Regions from separate parts of the Xanthomonas sp. NCPPB 3174 genome, predicted to be linked through region 2. Evidence: predicted binding sites of a transcription regulator. Region 2 holds the regulator's gene; the other holds the start of a gene.
The links. Region 2 encodes FliA, which starts transcription of late flagellar genes. Its sites were predicted from a motif close to TAAAGTTTNNCNNNCNNNGGCCGATAA; they were not measured.
Positions count from the first base shown of each region.

Region 1: the regulator FliA is predicted to act here: its motif matches at 5,637-5,663, upstream of AC1PK7_RS00650 (methyl-accepting chemotaxis protein).

Region 1 covers NZ_CM161517.1:141,992-149,275, reverse strand. Annotated here, with positions in the region: gene AC1PK7_RS00680 (ATP-binding protein) at 1-415, opposite strand, end outside; gene AC1PK7_RS00675 (DUF4194 domain-containing protein) at 517-1,197, opposite strand; gene AC1PK7_RS00670 (DUF3375 domain-containing protein) at 1,184-2,653, opposite strand; gene folE (GTP cyclohydrolase I FolE) at 2,686-3,285, opposite strand; gene AC1PK7_RS00660 (MFS transporter) at 3,455-4,804, opposite strand; gene AC1PK7_RS00655 (YdeI/OmpD-associated family protein) at 4,901-5,446, opposite strand; gene AC1PK7_RS00650 (methyl-accepting chemotaxis protein) at 5,782-7,284, shown strand, end outside.
Region 2 covers NZ_CM161517.1:2,540,189-2,547,472, forward strand. Annotated here, with positions in the region: gene flhB (flagellar biosynthesis protein FlhB) at 1-609, shown strand, start outside; gene flhA (flagellar biosynthesis protein FlhA) at 627-2,687, shown strand; gene flhF (flagellar biosynthesis GTPase FlhF) at 2,864-4,489, shown strand; gene AC1PK7_RS11345 (MinD/ParA family ATP-binding protein) at 4,476-5,360, shown strand; gene AC1PK7_RS11350 (RNA polymerase sigma factor FliA) at 5,357-6,106, shown strand; gene cheY (chemotaxis response regulator CheY) at 6,126-6,518, shown strand; gene AC1PK7_RS11360 (protein phosphatase CheZ) at 6,519-7,130, shown strand; gene AC1PK7_RS11365 (chemotaxis protein CheA) at 7,135-7,284, shown strand, end outside.

The DNA of each region.
Region 1 (7,284 bases), 2.4 Mb from region 2:
TGCGGTACTCCAGCGCCAGCGCCGACCAGGTCGCGCCCTTGCGCAGGTACTGGGTGGCGATCTCGCCGGAGGCGCTGTCCTGCTGGTCGGCCCAGGCGCCGCGCACGTAGGACACCAGGCTGCGGTCGCGGCCGCTGCGCTCGGCCTCGCGCGCGGCGGCGTTGAAGTCGACGATGCTCGGCGGCGTCAGCAGCGCCGACATCGCGTCGAGCAGGGTCGACTTGCCCGAACCGGAGCGGCCGACGAACAGGAAGCCCTTCTCGGCGATCGGCACGTCGGTCAGGCCGTTGAAGGTGCCCCAGTTGTGCACCTGCAGGCGACGCATGCGGTACTGCTGCGCGCGTTGCTCGGCCAGGGTCTCGGCGAACAGGGACGGGGCGACGGGGACGGTGGACGATTCGGACAGGGACGTCATCGGAAGCTCATCGGGAAAACGGACGCGGCCCCAGGGCGGACCGCAGGGCCGGCGCGCAGCGGCCGGCAGGCGCAGGTACGGCCGCTAGCCGTGCACGCCACTCACGGCGCCGCCTCGGCCGCGCCCTCACGCAGGCCGCGGTAGGCCGTCGCCAGCGCCTGCACGTCTTCGGCCGAGAACAGCAGCTTCAGCGCCGGCGAGACTTCGTAGCGGTCCTCGCTGCCGCGCAGCTTGGACAGCAGGTGGTTGTCGCGCATCTTGGCGATCGCCGCCAGCACCCGCCGCGCGAAACCGGCGCGATCGGTGGAGACGTTCTTCTCGTACACCGACAGCACTTCCAGCAACTGCGCCTCGTCGACCACCGCGCGCTCGCCGCGGGTGTCGGCCTCGGCCAGTTGCTGGCGCAGGAACAGCAGCAGCACCGACTCGATGAAGGTCAGCGGCGCCGTGCGCAGCAGCGCCGGGGTCTCCAGTTCGCCCGTGTCGGCCTGGCGCGCGAACGCCACGCCGCCGTCGCGGTCCAGTACCAGTTCCAGGAACAGCTCGCTCAGCACGCGGCGGATCGCCGCCTCGTGGCGCAGCAGCGCCGGCCACAGCGGGCCGTGCCGGTAGGCATCGACGCTGGGGCCGGACAGCAACTGGCACAGCGCGCGCCGCGCCTCCAGCGGCAGGCTGCCGCTGTCGCCGGCGAACAGCGCGGTGCCGCCATCGGCCGCAGCGGAAGTGGCGGCGACATCGCCGGCATCGGCGTCGTGGCCGTGGAATTCGTCAGACCAGCTCATTGCGTTTTTCCTTGGTGAACCACACCAGCGGGATGCGTGCGCGCCGGACCTGGCCGTCGCCGCCCTCCCATTGCACCGCTTCCCATTCGCCGTCGACGACCACGCCGTGGCGGGTACCCAGCGCCAGGTAGCCGATCACGCTGCCCAGGCCCTGTGCCGCCGGGCGCTGCCGCAGCGCCTCGCCGATGCTCAGTTGCGGCTGCCGGCCGAGCAGATCGTGCAGGTCGTTGCGCAGGCCGCGCAGGTCGATCTCCGATTGCGCCACCAGGTCGCCGACGCTGTCCAGCGAGATCGTCGCCGCCTCGGCCGCCTGCACCCGCCCGTCCACCTGCTGGCTGCGCGGATCGTGCAGGCGCCACTGCGACAGCGAGCGCAGCCGCGCGCTGCTCAGCGGCAGCACGTAGCCGGTGGCGGCGGTGGCATGCAGGTGATCGCGCAACTGCAGCGCCTCGCCCTGCGCCTGCTTCAGCAACTGGTTGAGCCGGCGCTGCTCCAGGTAACCGCGGCTCTGCACGAACCCGCGCAGGCTCCGCGCGAAATGCTGCATCACCTCGTGCACCTGGCCGCCGCGTTCGAGCAGCGTGCCGGTGAGCCCGCGCAGGAAGGCGCGCTCGTAGCGGTCCAGGCGGCGGGCGAACCCACGCGCCAGCAGCGCCTCCAGCGCCGCATCCAGCTGCACGCTCTGCTCGGCATCGTTGAGCAGGCTCCAGAACGCCTGGAAACTGCGCCCGGCCTCGCTCTCGCCGATCACGTCGATGCCGGCGAACAGCTTTTCCAGTACGTCGCCGCGCGCGCCCTCGTCGTCGATGATGCGCTCGCGGAACTCGCGGTTGAGCCGCTCGAAATCGTCGCGGACGCGGCGAAAGTCCTCGGTCAGGTCGTCGGACAGGCGGATGATGTCGCGGGTGCGTTCCAGCGCGCGCTTGCCGTCCAGCGCAGCCAGCTTGCCGGCGGCCACGCGCTCGATCTCCGCGTCCAGGCGCTCGCGCTCGGCGCGCAGCGCGGCCAGGCGCGCGTCCGGATCGGTCTCGGTCTGCCCGGCCAGTTGCACCAGCTGCTGGATCACCAGCGACAGTCGGCTCTCGGTGGCCACGCTGGCGCTGTCGCGCACGCCGGCGATGAAGCGGATCGCCTGCGCCGCCTGCCGCGACAGTTCGTACTCTTCCTGCGCATCGCCTTCGGGCAGGCGCCGCTCCAGCCAGCCCTGCGCCAGCCAGTGCGCCACGTAGGCCTGCGCGGTGCGCGGCAGTTCGCGCGACAGCTGGTCGTCCTTCAGCGCATCGAGCTGGCGCTGCAGGCGTTCGTGCAGCACATCGGCCGGCAGCCGCCGCTGGGCGTCGCCCAGCAGGGTCTGCAGCAGGCCGATCAGCTCCGGGGCATGGTCGGCGGCGAGCAGCTTCCACAACGGCTGTTCGCGCAACTGGCGATAGCCGGCGATCCGGACATGCGGCTTCATGCAGGAACCGACCGCCACCGCATCCGCAAGACTCAGCGCGCCCGCTCGATGAAGCGCAGGAACTCGGCGCGGGTGCGCGCGTCCTCGCGGAAGGTGCCGAGCATCTTCGAGGTGACCATGCTGACGCCGCGCTTGTGGATGCCGCGGGTGGTCATGCACTCGTGCGCGCCTTCCACCACCACGCCCACGCCCAGCGGCTGCAGCACGTCCTGGATGCACTGGGCGATCTGCGCGGTCATCTTCTCCTGCACCTGGAAGCGCCGCGCATAGGCCTCGACCACGCGCGCCAGCTTGCTGATGCCCACCACCTTGCCGCGCGGCAGGTAGCCGACGTGGACCTTGCCGATGATCGGCGCCATGTGGTGTTCGCAGTGGCTTTCGTACTCGATGTCGCGCAGCACGATCAACTCGTCGTAGCCGGCCACTTCCTCGAAGGTGCGCAGCAGGTACTCGCGCGGATCGGCGCGGTAACCGCTGAACCAGTCGCCATAGGCCTCGGCCACGCGTCGCGGGGTGTCCAGCAGGCCCTCGCGGGTCGGGTCCTCGCCGGCCCAGCGCAGCAGGGTGCGCACCGCGTCTTCGGCCTGCGCCTGGGTCACCGGGGAAGTGGAGTTGTTGTCTGGATCGGCCATGGGGGGAACGCCCGTGAGGGGGCTGCATGGTACCCGAGTCGCCTGGCAGCCGCCGCATGCGCGGCACCTGCACAGCGGGGCGACCCGGCCGATACCGGGTGCGCCGTTCAGCGTCCGCCTGCGCCGCGCGCGGGCGACGCGTGCACCGCCCTGGCCACCCCCGCGCCGGTCAGCGCCGGCGCGCGTGCATCTCGCCCTCGTGGTCCAGCCAGTTGGACCCCTTGTTGGTCAGGAAGAACATGTACACCAGCAGCGACACCGCGATCACCGCCGTGGCGTACCAGACGAAGGTGGTGACGTGGCCGGTCTTCAGCGAGGCCTGGTACAGCAGCGGCGCGGTGCCGCCGAAGGCCGAATTGGCCAGCGCATAGCCCAGGCCCACGCCCAGCGCGCGGATGTGGGTGGGGAACAGTTCGGCCTTCACCACCGCGTTGATCGAGGTATAGCCGGTGAGGATGACGAAGCCGGCGGTGAGGATGGCGAAGGCGCTCAGCCAGTCGCTCTGCCTGGGCAGCTCCAGCACCAGGAACCAGGTGTAGAGCACGCCGCCGATGCCGAAGAACACCAGCAGGGTCTTGCGCCCGATGATGTCCGACAGCCAGCCGCCCACCGGCTGCATCAGCATCAGCACGATCAGCGCGGCCAGGTTGATGATGGTGCCGGCCATGACGTCGTCGCCGGCGAAGGCGGTCTGGATCATCTTCGGCCCGGTCACCGAGTAGGTATAGAACGCCACCGTGCCGCCGGCGGTGATCAGGAAGCACAGCAGCAGCGGGCGCCACTGGTGCACGAACAGCTCGCGCAGCGAGCCGGAGGACCTGTCCTTGCCCTGCTTGGCCGCGGCGATGGACTCGGAGGTCAGCGACTCGTCCATCGTGCGCCGCAGCCAGAACACCACCAGCGCGCCGATGCCGCCCAGGCCGAACGCCACGCGCCAGCCCCATTCGGAAATCTGGCCCTTGTCGAAGAAGTGCAGCATCCCGAACAGCACCGCCTGCGCCAGCACATGGCCGCCGACCAGGGTGACGTAGTGGAAGGAGGACAGGAAGCCGCGCCGCCCCGGGATCGCCGCCTCGGACATGTAGGTGGCGCTGGTGCCGTACTCGCCGCCGGTGGCGAAACCCTGCAGCAGGCGCGCCAGCAGCAGCACCACTGCCGCAGCGCCACCGATGCTGGCGACGGTGGGCGTCACCGCGATCAGGAACGAGCAGGCCGCCATCACCGACACCGACACCGTCAGCGCCAGGCGGCGGCCGTAGCGGTCGGCGAAGCGGCCGAAGTACCACGCGCCGATCGGGCGCATCAGGAAGGTCACCGCGAAGATCGCCCACACGTACAACGTGGCGTTCTTGTCCTCCTTGGAGAAGAACTGCGACTCGAAGTAGGTGGCGAACACCGAGTAGACGTAGACGTCGTACCACTCCACCAGGTTGCCGGCCGAGCCCTTGAGCGTGTTGGACACCGAACGGCGCAGGCTGCCCGGTGCGGCGGCGGCGGACGAAGAGGTGGGTGCACTCATGCGGTGGGCCTCATGGATGGACGTGCGGAAGTGTAGACAGGCGCGTGCGAGGATCCTGTCGCGACGGCGGCCACGCCAGGCGTGCGCGCCATGCCCTCATTGCGCCTGCGGCGCGGCGAAGGCCTTGCTGTACATGCCCGAGCGGTCGAAGCAGCAGACCCGCCGCTTGCCCGCAACGAGCATGTCGCAGGTGCTGGCGATGCGCTTGACCCGCGTCTGCGCCTGCTTGCCCGCGCCGATCCAGAAGATCCAGTCGCGGCGCGCCACCGTGGTCAGCGTGTCCCAGGCCGCGCGCGCGGACGGATGCGCGGCCAGCGCGAGCGCCAGATCGTCGGGCACCGCCGGTTCCGGCTCCACCGCCACCGGCGCGATCTCCAGGGCCACCGTGGTGCCGACCTCGGCTGCCACGGCCGCGCGCAATGGCGCCTCCACCCGCAACCAGTGACCACCGTGCCCATCCGGCTGCAACGTGGCCTGGAACGGATGCCCGGCGAACAGGCCCTCCACGCTGGCCAGGCCGCGCGTCGGCAGGGCCGCGCTGGCCGCCGCGGGCAACCGCAGGAAATACCAGGTCGCGTCGGGCGGTGCGGCCGGACGCAGCAAGGTCGCCTGGAAGCGGATCGGGTCGGGAGTGCCGGTCATGCGCGGACCATAGCACCGGGCATGGGCCTGGCCATGCTGCACCTGCGCGCGGCGGTGGCGCGGCGCGACCCCGGTCCTGCCGGGCAGCAAACGCAGCGCCCTGCCCGACGCGGGCCGCCACCGTCGGCGCCGCAGACAGGCACAGCGTCACGTTCCCCGCACCGCGCCGCGGACACCCAGGCCCCATCCCTTCAGTTCGACCCGGCATCGCCGCTATTCATGCGCCGGCCCCGGGACCAGCGCCATGCGCGCGTCACGCGGGCGCAGGCAACCTGCCTGCCCGTCCGCCGTCACCCACCGTCGATCCCTCTTCCTTCCCCCACTCCCCCGATCCCATGCACGTCCTTTCGCATCTGCGCATCGGCCAGCGCCTCGCGCTCGGCTTCCTCACCATCATCGTGCTGATGGTCCTGCTCACCGTGGTCGGCATCCAGCGCGTGCACAGCATCGACCGGCGGCTCACCGCGATCAACGAGGTCAACAGCGTCAAGCAGCGCTACGCGATCAACTTCCGGGGCAGCGTGCACGACCGCGCCATCGCCCTGCGCGACGTGGTGCTGCTGGACGATGCGGCCAGCCGCCGGGCGACCGAGCAGACCATCGACAAGCTGGCCGGCGACTACGCGCGCGCCGCGCAGCCGCTCGACGCCCTGCTCGCCGCCTCTACCGACGCCCAGGAAAAAGCGATCCTGCAGCGCATCCAGGGCATCGAGGCGCGCACCATGCCGCTGATCGCGCAGGTGCGACAGTTGCGCGATGCCGGCGACACCGTGCAGGCGCAGGCGCTGCTGCTGCAGCAGGCGCGCCCGGCCTTCGTCGACTGGCTGGCCAGCATCAACGCCTTCATCGACCTGCAGGAAGCCAAGAACCGCCAGGCCGCCAAGGAGGCGATGGCCACCGCGCGCGGCTTCGCGTTGCTGATGGTCGGCTGCACCGTGCTGGCGCTGCTGCTGGGCACGCTGATCGCCCTGCTGCTCACCCGCCGCGTGGTCCGCCCACTGCGGCAGGCGCTGGGCCTGGCCGAGCGCATCGGTGCCGGCGACCTGAGCAGCCCGGACACCGCCACCACCCACGACGAGGCCGGGCAGTTGCTGCGCGCCATGCAGCAGATGCAGCGGCGCCTGCACGAGGTGATTTCCGCGCAACGCGAGATGGCCGCGCGCCACGACGCCGGCGCCATCAGCTACCGCATGGACGTGCAGCGCTTCCCCGGCGAGTACGGGCGCATGGTCGCCGACACCAATGCGCTGGTCGATGCGCACGTGCAGACCCAGTTGCGCATGACCGAGGTGATGGGCCGCTACGCCATCGGCGACCTCAGCCAGGACATCGCCCAGTATCCCGGCGAGAAGGCCGCGATCACCGCGGCGATGCGGCAGGTCAAGCAGAACCTGCACGCGATCAACGTGCAGATCCACACCCTGGCCGAAGCCGCCTGCGCCGGCAACTTCGCCCACCGCGGCCAGCCGGAACAGTTCGAGCACGCCTTCCGCACCATGGTCGAGAACCTCGACACCATGATGGCCACCGCCGACGCCAACCTGGCCAAGTTCTCGGCACTGCTGCGCTGCATCGCCGACGGCGACCTCACGGTGCGCATGCGCGGCAACTTCCATGGCGTGTTCGCGGCCATGCGCGACGATGCCAACAGCACCGTGCACCGCCTCACCGACATCGTCGCGCACATCCAGCGCACCACCAACAGCATCGGCTTCGCCGCCGAGGACATCGCCAGCGGCAACCAGGAACTGGCCAAGCGCAGCGAGCAGCAGGCGGCCAGCCTGGAAGAAACCGCCGCTTCGATGGAAGAACTGACCTCCACGGTGAAGCAGAACGCC
Region 2 (7,284 bases):
CTGCTGCTGCAGCCGCTGGAACAGGCCATCGGCCACGGCCTGGGCTTCACCCTGCGGCTGCTGCTGTACACCGCCGGCGCGCTGGCGCTGCTGGCGGCGATCGACGCGCCCTATCAGAAGTGGAATTACATCCGCAAATTGAAGATGACCCGGGAGGAAGTGCGCCGGGAAATGAAGGAAAGCGACGGCAGCCCCGAGGTCAAGGGCCGCATCCGCCAGATGCAGATGCAGATGTCGCAGCGGCGGATGATGGAAGCCGTGCCCAAGGCCGACGTGGTGGTGGTCAACCCCACCCACTACGCGGTGGCGCTGAAGTACGAGAGCGGGCGCATGCGCGCCCCCACCGTGGTCGCCAAGGGCGTGGACGAGATCGCCTTCCGCATCCGCGAGGTCGGCGAGCAGCACCGCGTGGCGGTGATCTCGGCCCCGCCTTTGGCACGCGCCTTGTATAGGGAAGGCCAACTCGGCAAGGAAATTCCCGTGAGACTGTATTCCGCGGTGGCGCAGGTCCTCTCGTACGTCTACCAGTTGCGCGCCTGGCGCAGCGGGCCGATGCCGCCGTTGCCGCCGTTGGAAGTGGATGAATTCGCCCCGGGGAGCCAGCCATGAGCCAGCCTGCCGCGCAGATGAACACGCGCAAAGTGATGGACATGATCAAGCACGGGCTCGGCGCCCCGGTGATCGTGTTGCTGATGCTGGCGATGGTGGTGGTGCCGCTGGCCGCCCCGGTGCTGGACGCCCTGTTCACCTTCAACATCGCCATCTCGCTGATGGTGCTGCTGGCGGTGGTGTACGTGAAGCGGCCGCTGGAGTTCAGCATCTTCCCGATCGTGCTGCTGATGACCACGATGCTGCGCCTGGCGCTGAACGTGGCCTCCACCCGCGTGATCCTGATCAACGGCCAGGGCGGCCACGGCGCGGCCGGCAAGGTGATCGAGGCCTTCGGCGAATTCGTGATCGGCGGCAACTATGCGGTCGGTATCGTGGTGTTCGCGATCCTGACCATCATCAACTTCGTGGTCATCACCAAGGGCGCCGGGCGCGTGTCGGAAGTGACCGCGCGCTTCATCCTCGACGCCATGCCCGGCAAGCAGATGGCGATCGACGCCGACCTCAACGCCGGCCTGCTGACCCGCGAGGAAGCCAAGGCCCGCCGCGAGGAAGTGCGCGAGGAAGCGGACTTCTACGGCTCGATGGACGGCGCCAGCAAGTTCATCCGCGGCGACGCCATCGCCGGCATCCTGATCCTGTTCATCAACTTGATCGGCGGCATGGCGGTCGGCGTGCTGCAGCACGGCATGCCGGTGGCGCAGGCCGCCTCCACCTACACCCTGCTGTCGATCGGCGATGGCCTGGTCGCGCAGCTGCCTGCACTGCTGGTGTCCTCGGCGGTGGCGATGCTGGTCACCCGCGCCTCGCGTTCGCAGGACATGGGCGCCTCGATGATGGGCCAGGTGTTCGGCCAACATAAGGCGCTGGCGGTGGCCGCGGCGATCCTGGGCCTGGTCGGCCTGATCCCGGGCATGCCCAACGTCGCTTTCTTGACGCTGGCGCTGATCCTGGGCGTGCTGGCCTGGAAGATGTGGAAGCGCAGCCTGCAGCCGACCCCGGCCGCCGCCGAGGCGGCGCCGCAGGCCGCAGCCGCGGCGCAGGCCAACGCCGAACTGGGCTGGGACGAACTGCGCCCGATCGACCCGCTGGGCCTGGAAGTGGGCTACCGGCTGATCCCGCTGGTGGACAAGGCCCAGGGCGGCGAGCTGATGGCGCGGATCAAGGGCGTGCGCCGCAAGCTGACCCAGGACATCGGCTTCCTGGTGCCGCCGGTGCACATCCGCGACAACCTGGAACTGCCGGCCAACGCCTACCGCCTGCTGGTGCACGGCGTGCCGGTGGCCACCGCCGACATCCACCCGGACCGCGAACTGGCGCTGGACCCGGGCGGCGCGCTGGGCAAGATCGACGGCATTGCCGGCAAGGACCCGGCGTTCGGCCTGGACGCGATCTGGATCCAGCCGCACCTGCGCGCCCAGGCCGAGACCATGGGCTACACCGTGGTCGACCCGGCCACGGTGATCGCCACCCACCTCTCGCACCTGATCCGCGAGCACGCCCCGGAACTGCTCGGCCATGAGGAAGTGCAGCAGTTGCTGGCGACCCTGGCCAAGAGCGCGCCCAAGCTGGTCGAGGACCTCACCCCCAAGGCGCTGCCGCTGTCGGTGGTGGTGCGGGTGCTGCAGAACCTGCTCATCGAGAAGATCCCGGTGCGGCAGCTGCGCAAGATCGTCGAGGCCCTGGTCGAGCACGCCCCGCAGAGTCAGGAACCCGGCGCGCTCACCGCCGCCGTGCGCAACGCCCTGGGCCGCTTCATCGTCCAGGAGATCGCCGGCATGGCCCCGGAACTGCCGGTGTTCACCCTGGCCCCGCAATTGGAACGTGTCTTGCAGGACTCTACCCAGGGCAACGGCGCGGCGCTGGAACCCGGACTGGCCGAACGCTTGCACCAAAGTCTGGCGGACTGCGTGAGCAAGCAGGAGGCGCGCAACGAACCGGCCGTGGTGCTGGTCCCGGCGCAGGTCCGCGCCGCCCTCGCCCGCCTGGTCCGCCACAGCGTCCCCGCGCTGTCGGTCCTGTCCTACAGCGAAGTGCCGGAGGACAAGCGGCTGAAGCTGGTGGGGACGATCAGTTGATGTGGCGGGATTGGTGATTTGGGATTCGGGAGTCGCAACAGCGGGCCCGACGCGCGCAGAGAGACAGCAATGACACGAACGAACACAACCAGAGCAAGGCGACCGGATAGCAGCCATGCCATGGCGGCCTCCGCGACCAATCCCCACTCCCCACTCCCGAATCCCGGCACTCACCCATGAAGATCAAACGCTTTGTCGCCCCCGACATGCGCACCGCCTTCCGGATGGTGCGCGACGAGCACGGGCCGGATGCGGTGATCCTGTCCAATCGGCGTACCGACGAGGGCATCGAGATCGTCGCCGCCAGCAACTACGACGAGGCCCTGGTGCAGCGGGCGCTGGATGCGGTGCGCCCGGACGAGGCGCCGCGCGCCGCTGCCGCGCAGGCACCGGCCGCTCCCGCCCCGCGCGCCGCACGGAGCGACAGCGCCGCCGCCAGCCCGGCGATGGCGATGATGGCCGCGATCAGCGAACGCCGCGGCAGTGCCGCGCCGGCCGCTCCCGCCGCACGGCCACTGACCCAGCCGGCGGCGCTGGCCGCTTCGGCGATGCCCGCCGCGGCCGCCCCGGCTGCCGCCGCACGCCAGGCCGCCCCGGCCAAGGCCGCAGCGCCGGTCACCGGCCGCGCCGAGTTCAGCATCCCCGAGGACGTGTTCCGCAACGCCCCGATCAGCGTGCCCCTGCCCAGCCCGTTCGCCGCCGCGACCCCGGCGCCGGCCGCCGAGGCCATGCCGGCCTGGCGCGACGACGTCGCCGCGGTGGCGCTGACCCCGCTGGCGAGCCCGAGCACAGCCCCTGCCGCGCCGGGCGTGGCCAAGGCCGACGCGCCGGCCGCTGCCGGAATCCCGGCGGCCGCCACGCTGGCGGCGGTGCCGACCTTCCCCGCCCCGCAGAACGACGAACAATTGACGCAGCTGCGCGACGAACTGGCGCTGATGCGGCAGATGATCGAGCGCGAGATGAACCGCCTCACCGACGAGCGCCTGCGCGGCTCGCCGGTCCGCGCCCAGGCGCTGGAGCTGATGGACGACTACGGCTTCGACAGCGGCATCACCCGCGACGTGGTCATGCAGATCCCCGCCGACCTGGAGCTGCACCGCGGCCGCGGGCTGATGCTGGGCCTGCTGTCCAAGCGCCTGCCGATCGCCCCGCTGGACCCGCTCGAGGAAGGCGGCGTGATCGCCCTGATCGGCCCCACCGGCGCCGGCAAGACCACCACCATCGCCAAGCTGGCCTCGCGCTTCCTGGAGCGCCATGCCGCCCGCGACGTGGCCCTGGTCACCACCGACACCATCCGCGTCGGCGGCCGCGAACAACTGCACAGCTACGGCCGCCAGCTCGGCATCGCCGTGCACGAGGCCGATAGCGACGCCGCGCTGCAGCAGCTGCTGGAGCGCCTGGCCGACTACAAGCTGGTGCTGATCGACACCGCCGGCATGGGCCAGCGCGACCGCGCCCTGGCTGCCCAGCTGCACTGGCTGCGCGCCTCGCGGGTGGTCCGATCCTTGCTGGTACTCCCCGCCAACGCCCATTTCTCCGACCTGGACGAGGTGGTGCGCCGGTTCGCCGGCGCCGACCCACAGGGGGTCATCATGACCAAGTTGGACGAAACCGGGCGGTTCGGCAGTGCCTTGTCGGTGGTCGTGGACCACCGCCTCCCCATCACCTGGGTGACCGATGGACAGCGTGTGCCGGACGACCTGCACCGCGCCAACGCCGCCAGCCTGGTATTGCGCCTTGAAGATTTGCGGCGCGCTGCCGATAAGCCCTGTACTCCGGAGCAGACCCATGCCGTCGCGTGACTACGTCAATCTGACCAATGCCTTCCCCCTGTCGGCGACGCGCAGCGAACCGCTGGGTCCGGTGCGCACCATCGCCGTGACCGGCGGCAAGGGCGGCGTGGGCAAGACCAACATCTCGGTCAACCTGTCCATGGCGCTGGCCGACATGGGCAAGCGCACCCTGCTGCTGGACGCCGACCTGGGCCTGGCCAACGTCGACGTGCTGCTGGGGCTGACCCCCAAGTTCACCGTGGCCGACCTGGTCGCCGGGCGCTGCACCCTGGAAGAGGTGCTGATCGACATGCCCAACGGGCTGATGGTGGTGCCCGCCGCCTCCGGCCGCCGCTACATGGCCGAGTTGCCGCCGGCCCAGCACGTGGGCCTGGTCAACGTGTTCTCCGAGTTGCAGCGCGAGCTGGACGTGATGATCGTCGACACCGCCGCCGGCATCACCGACAGCGTGCTGACCTTCTGCCAGGCCGCGCAGGACGCGGTGGTGGTGGTCTGCGACGAGCCGGCCTCGATCACCGACGCCTACGCCCTGATCAAGGTCCTCTCGCGCGAGCGCGGCGTGGACCGGGTGCAGATCGTCGCCAACATGGTCCGCGACCTCAACGAAGGCCGCCTGCTGTACGACAAGCTCAGCCGGGTCTGCGAGAAGTTCCTCGGCGACGTGTCGCTGAACTACCTGGGCTGCGTGCCGCAGGACGACTGGCTACGCCTGTCGGTGCAGCGCCAGCAGCCGGTGGTCAAGGCCTACCCGTCCAGCCCGTCGGCGCAGGCGATCAGCGAGATCGCCCGGCGCACCGCGCGCTGGCAGGCGCCGACCGCCCCGCGCGGCAACGTCGAGTTCTTCGTCGAACGCATCATCCAGCGCGGGGTGGCCGCATGAACGCCGCCGCCCACTACCGCGCCGTCCAACGCAACAGCGCCAACGACTACATCACCCAGCACTCGGACCTGGTCCGGCGCATCGCCCACCACCTGGCGGCGCGGCTGCCGGCCAGCGTCGAGATCGACGATCTGATCCAGGCCGGCATGATCGGCCTGATCGAGGCCTCGCGCAGCTACGACGCCGAACAGGGCGCCTCGTTCGAGACCTATGCCTCGATCCGCATCCGCGGCGCGATGATCGACGAGATCCGCCGTGGCGACTGGGTGCCGCGCTCGGTGCACCGCCGCGCCCGCGACGCCGCCTCGGCGATCCGCAAGATCGAACAGAGCACCGGCCGCGCCGCCGCCGCCAACGAAGTGGCCGCGGCGATGGACATGCCGCTTCCCGAATACCTGCGTTTGATGGAAGATGCCGCCCGCGGCCAGGTGCTGAGCCTGGAGTCGCGCATCGAGGACCATGGCGAACTGGATACCATCGCCAAGGGCGGACCCAATCCGCAGCAGATGCTCGAGCGCAGCGAATTCGGCCGCGAGCTGGGCAAGGCCATCGCGCAGTTGCCCGAACGCGAGCAGTTGGTGCTGTCGCTGTACTACGAGCAGGAATTGAACCTCAAGGAAATCGGCGCGGTGCTCGGGGTCAGCGAGTCGCGCGTGTGTCAGATCCATGGCCAGGCCACGGTACGGTTGCGCGGACGCCTGAAGGCGTTCGAGGTCGCCGATGCCGGTCTGGAAGACGAAGAATAGGAACCCTTAGGAGTCAGTGGTGAACAAGAACATGCGGATTTTGATCGTGGACGATTTCTCGACGATGCGGCGCATCGTCAAGAATCTGCTCGGCGATCTGGGCTTCACCAATACCGCCGAGGCCGAAGACGGCAACAGCGCCCTGGCCGCGCTGCGCTCGGCGCCGTTCGAGTTCGTGGTCACCGACTGGAACATGCCGGGCATGACCGGCATCGATCTGCTGCGCAACATCCGCGCCGACGACAAGCTCAAGCACCTGCCGGTGCTGATGGTCACCGCCGAGGCCAAGCGCGAGCAGATCATCGAGGCCGCGCAGTGCGGCGTGAACGGCTACATCATCAAGCCGTTCACCGCGCAGACGCTGCAGGAGAAGCTGGGCAAGATCTTCGAACGCCTGGGAGCGACCGCCTAAATGGAAGCCACCGCCGAACGTACCGCCCTGATCGAACGCCTGCAAGGCGCGCTGGACGCGCTGGAAAATGGCGACGAGGCCGGCTGGCGCAGGGAGATCGACACCCTCGCCGCCTGGCGCACGCGGCCGATGATGCAGGGCCTTAGCCGGCTCGCGCGCGATCTGGGGCAGGCGCTCGGCGAACTGCCGGTGGTGCCCAGCGAAGCCGGCGAGCTGGACGACGCCTGCTCGCGCCTGGACCACGTGGTGGAGATGACCGAACAGGCCAGCCACCGCACCCTGGACCTGGCCGAGGAATGCCGTGCGCTGGCCGACCAGCTCGCCGCCGGCGGCCTCAGCGGCGACCAGAGCGAGATCCTCGACAAGATCCGCCACAACCTCACCGAAATGGCCCTGGCGCAGAGCTTCCAGGACCTGACCGGGCAGATCATCCGCCGCGTCGCCGGCATCGTACGCCGCGTGCACGAAGGCTTCGGCGCGCTGGGTCTGCCGCCGAAGGAAGAAAACAAGAAGGCCGACGGCAGCCTGGCCGGCCCGGCCCTGCCCGGCCTGGACCGCCACGGCGTGTCGCAGCACGACGCCGACGACCTGCTGTCCGGATTGGGACTGTAATGCCATGAGCGCCGTACCCGACGACATCGCTGCCGACTTCATCATCGAGGCCCAGGAAATCCTGGACCGGCTCGGCGAGCAGTTGGTGTCGCTGGAGCAGGCGCCCGAGGACAGCGGCCAGCTCAACGCCGTGTTCCGCGGTTTCCACACGCTC